DNA from 2 places in the Comamonas sp. GCA5 genome. Region 2 is predicted to be linked to the other one. Evidence: predicted binding sites of a transcription regulator. Region 2 holds the regulator's gene; the other holds the start of a gene.
What was found. The regulator LexA, encoded in region 2, represses DNA repair genes until DNA is damaged. The targets are predictions, from matches to a motif close to ACTGTATNNNNATACAGT.
Positions count from the first base shown of each region.

Region 1: the regulator LexA is predicted to act here: its motif matches at 1,095-1,112, upstream of recA (recombinase RecA).

Region 1 covers NZ_JAZHFR010000111.1:5,712-8,109, forward strand. The annotation lists gene SJH88_RS17445 (response regulator) at 1-338, opposite strand, end outside; gene SJH88_RS17450 (MarR family winged helix-turn-helix transcriptional regulator) at 531-1,034, opposite strand; gene recA (recombinase RecA) at 1,175-2,287, shown strand; gene recX (recombination regulator RecX) at 2,363-2,398, shown strand, end outside.
Region 2 covers NZ_JAZHFR010000036.1:2,966-5,363, reverse strand. The annotation lists gene SJH88_RS10390 (universal stress protein) at 1-26, opposite strand, end outside; gene SJH88_RS10385 (hypothetical protein) at 377-556, opposite strand; gene SJH88_RS10380 (hypothetical protein) at 712-975, opposite strand; gene lexA (transcriptional repressor LexA) at 1,081-1,752, opposite strand; gene SJH88_RS10370 (asparaginase) at 1,825-2,398, shown strand, end outside.

The sequences.
Region 1 (2,398 bases), on a different contig from region 2:
ACGCGCGCTTCCAGCTCGGACAGCGCGAAGGGTTTGGCCATGTAGTCATCGGCCCCGAAGTCCAGGCCCTGCACGCGCTCTTCCACGCTGTCGGCAGCGGTGAGGATCAGCACCGGCAGCGCGTCGCCGCGCCCGCGCATGCGCTTGAGCACTTCCAGCCCGTGCATGCGCGGCAGGCCCAGATCCAGGATCAGCAAATCAAAATGGTGGTTGGTGACCAGGGCCGTGTCCGCCTCGGTCCCGCTGGCCACGTGGTCCACCACCGCCCCGGCACCGCGCAGGCTGCGCAGCAGGCCGTCGGCCAGCACTTGGTCATCTTCTGCTATCAGGATGCGCATCGCTTCGTCTCCTTGCCGCGCCGCGATCTGCTGCCACGGGCTGCGGCGTCGTGCCTGCCTTGTCTCCAACGGCACTCCCTGCGCCGTCCATCGGGCCATTCTAGGAGCCGCACTGCAAGCGCCCTACAGGTGTTTACGCGGGTGCTGCAGTGCAGCAGCGCGGCAACCTTGACCCACGTCAAGCCACCCGCGCTAGGCCAGGTCGCCGGCCTCGCTGCCATAGGCGTCCAGCCCCAGGCGCACCACGGTGGCCACCTCCTGACCGACGGACTCGACGAACTCGGCCTCGGCCTGCTGCACGGCGCGCTGGAAGGCCCAGTGCCACTCGCGCCCGGCCTCGGTGTAGACCACACGCTTGGCCCGGCGGTCGTGCGGATCGGCCTGGCGCGTGACCAGGCCCCAGGCCTCGCACTGGTCCACCAGGTCCAGCATGGCCTGCTTGCTCATGCCTGCGCGCTCGGCCAGGTCGGTGATGCGGTCGCCCTGCAGCGACAAGTGCCGCGTGATGTGGATGTGCGCCGCGCCCACCTTGTCGCGCGCCGCCAGGTTGGACAGGGCCAGCGGCGTCTCGTCGTCCTGCGCCATCAGGCTGCGCACGCGCGCATCGAACCTGCGCTGGGCATGGCCCAGCAAGCGCCCCAGGTGCAGGTGGCGCCAGGCTTCATCGGGCAGCGAGGGAGTCACATTCTTCGACATAGTCAGTTTCCAGAAACGTCAAACAACCTGACTATATATTTTTCAGAAAGCACCTACACTACTGTTCAAGCATCCAGCCTGTGAACATGCACAGGGGTGCTAACTTCCACCCCTCTCTGTCTTTTTGCAAGGAAACCGCCATGAACGCCATCGCCCGCAACACCGACGCCAACAGCGAAAAAGCCAAGGCCCTGGCCGCCGCCCTGGCCCAGATCGAAAAGCAGTTTGGCAAGGGCACCATCATGAAGCTGGGCGAGGGCGAGGCCGTGGAGGACATCCAGGTCGTGTCCACCGGCTCGCTGGGCCTGGACGTGGCCCTGGGCGTGGGCGGCCTGCCCCGCGGTCGTGTGATCGAGATCTACGGCCCCGAGTCGTCCGGCAAGACCACGCTGACCCTGCAGGTCGTGGCCGAGATGCAGAAGCTGGGCGGCACCTGCGCCTTCATCGACGCCGAGCACGCGCTGGACACCAGCTATGCCCAGAAGCTGGGCGTGAACCTGAACGAGGTGCTGATCAGCCAGCCCGACACCGGTGAGCAGGCCCTGGAAATCGTCGACAGTCTGGTGCGCTCCGGCGCCGTGGACCTGATCGTCGTCGACTCGGTGGCCGCCCTGGTGCCCAAGGCCGAAATCGAAGGCGAAATGGGCGACCAGTTGCCCGGCCTGCAGGCCCGCCTGATGAGCCAGGCGCTGCGCAAGCTGACCGCCACCATCAAGAAGACCAACTGCACGGTCATCTTCATCAACCAGATCCGCATGAAGATCGGCGTGATGTTCGGTTCGCCCGAAACCACCACCGGCGGCAATGCGCTGAAGTTCTACGCCTCGGTGCGCCTGGACATCCGCCGCACCGGCACCATCAAGAAGGGCGACAACGCCATCGGCAACGAGACCAAGGTCAAGGTGGTGAAGAACAAGGTGTCGCCCCCGTTCAAGACGGCCGAGTTTGACATCCTGTTCGGCGAAGGCATCAGCCGCGAGGGCGAGATCCTGGACATGGCCGTGGAAGCCAAGCTGCTGGAAAAGTCCGGTGCCTGGTATGCCTACAACGGCGAGAAGATCGGCCAGGGCCGTGACAACGCCCGCGAGTTCCTGAAGGAAAACCCCGCGCTGGCCGTGGAAATCGAGAACAAGGTGCGCGAGAGCCTGGGCATCAGCCTGATCCCCGTGGCCGAAGGCGAAGCCGCCGCCAAGCCCGCCAAGGGCAAGAAGGCCGACAAGGCCGTGGCCGATGAAGACGGCGTGATCGGCTGATCACATAGGTCAAAAAAATGGCTGCCAGCGCTGATCTATCAAGCGCTGGCAGCTATTTTTTGAGACTTTCACACCATGGGATTCGACAAACTCTCGCTCACCGGCCGCGCC
Region 2 (2,398 bases):
GTGGGGATCAGCAGGTGTTTGAACATGTCCAGCCTCCTGGGTGGCGCGAATGCTGCGTTCCAGACAATCTATGCCAAGGCGGGTGTTCCAGCAATCCATGGCGCAGTAGGACGGGACACTGATGCTGTGCCAGTGCGGCGGCAGTGGTTGGGTATGGGCGATGGGGTGGAGTGCTCCGGCGACCCTAAAGGTGCTTGCCAACTGTACGTGGCAGCAGTCTTGTGATGCTGCGGGGCCATGTAGGGGCATCTGTGCCGCAACCACATTGCTGCAAGACTGTGCAGCACTTCAGCAGGCATGCAGCACATCCAGCTTGGTCTATTCCAACTTAGGCGGGCAAACAGGCCAATCCCCCAAAGCTGGTCAGCGCCGAATGCTATGGATTGGAGAGCTTGGCAACCTGTGCGCTGAGCAATGGCAGGTTGGCCTTGGCGCGCGCCCAGGTCAGGCGCACGTCGGTTTTCTCCGCGGTGCGGTAAATGAAGCTGCGTCCCATCAGGCCACCGCTGCTGGGCAGCGTGGGTTGGCGTGGTGTGGAAGAAGGTGTGTGGCTCATAAGTCCTCCTGTCCGGGCAAGTCATGCAGCAGTTTCATCAGCTTGCGCAGGCATGACACATGTTCGTGTGGGCGTGGGGGCTTGTGTTGGCCGGTCTGGCGATGTTTCTTGTCAGGCGTTTTCCATCGTGCATTGCCAGCCAAGGGCGATGACCATCAGTTGGCTGCGCAGCGCAAGCGGTGGCGGGCCTCCTGGGCTGCCAGTGCTTCCAGGGCCGCACAGACGTCGGCCAGCTTGCCGGACAGGGCAAAGCGTGCCCTGTCGGTATCCTTGGGGCGGCGCATCAGGCGGACGTTGCCGTGGCAGGCGCTGCTGGCCGGCAGCGGCATGGTGAGCGCATGAAACTGGTCCTGGTTACTGGCCACCCGGGGGCGGCAGGTGGATCTGGGCAAAGGCAGTTCACAGTGCAGCGTGGTCATGGTCGATTCCTTGGGGTGGTTGCAGTCAATTACAGGCGATGGCTGTCCCTGCCGCTCTCGAAAGGCAGCATAGACATCCGAAGAAGCACTGGGCGGCGGGTGGTTTTAGAGCAGGAGGCTGTTGCGGATCAGCCCGACCGCCAGCCCTTCGATGGCGAAGTTGTCTTCTTCGCCAACCTGGATGACGGGGTAGTCCGGGTTTTCGGGCAGCAGCTCAATGCCGTGTGCCGATTTGCGCAGGCGCTTGACGGTCACTTCGTCACCCAGGCGCGCCACCACGATCTGGCCGTTGCGTGCATCGCGTGTGGATTGCACGGCCAGCAAGTCGCCGTCCAGGATGCCCGCGTCGCGCATGGACATGCCGCGCACCCGCAGCAGGTAGTCCGGCTTGGTGGGGAACATGCTGCTTTCCACGGCGAAGCTTTGGTCGATGTGCTCTTGCGCCAGAATGGGAGAACCGGCGGCCACACGCCCGACGAGGGGCAGCAGCAGGGGTTGCATGGCGGTCATGGGCAGATCGAAGTGCGTGCCCCGGGCGGCATTGATGTGGCGCACAGCATCGCTGACGAGGCGGATGCCGCGCGAGGTGCCACTGACCAGTTCCAACACGCCCTTGCGCGCCAGGGCCTTGAGGTGTTCCTCGGCCGCGTTGGCGGAGCGAAAGCCCAGGGTGCGCGCAATTTCAGCCCGGGTGGGCGGTGCGCCGGTGCGGGCAATCGCGTCCTGGATAAGATCCAGAATTTGCTGTTGCCGTGGGGTGAGGGGTGTGTGCTCCATGCCAGTCCTTGTATGGATAACTGATGTTTTATCCAGTACCTGTATTTTTAACCAGTTTTGTGAGGGCCGCAAGTGTCTGAAGGCAGAAAAATCGCTATCTTGGGAACGGGGGGCACCATCGCTGGCCTGGGGGATGCACAGGGCGGTGGCGTGGGCTACCAGGCGGGGCAGTTGGGCGTTGCGCAGTTGCTACAGCCGATTGCGGATCAGGCGGTGCCCCAGGGTTGGTCCCTGGAGCTGGAGCAGGTGGCGCAACTGGACAGCAAGGACATGGATGTCACCGTGTGGCTGCAGCTGGCCCAGACCTGCCAGCGCTGGCTGCTGCAGCCTGAGGTGGCTGGTGTGGTGATCACGCATGGCACGGACACATTGGAGGAGACGGCCTGGTTTCTGCAGTGCGTCCTACAACCGGCCAAGCCGGTGGTGCTGACCTGCGCCATGCGTCCGGCCACGGCCTTGTCCGCCGATGGGCCCGCCAATCTGCGCGATGCGTTGGCTTGCACAGCGCAGGGCCGGGCCGGGGTGTGGGCGGTGGCGGCCGGGGAGGTGCACAGTGCGCAGCAGGTGCACAAGGCCCACCCCTACCGTGTGCATGCTTTCACCTCTGGCGATGCCGGACCTGCGGGGTGGGTGGAAGAAGGTCGTG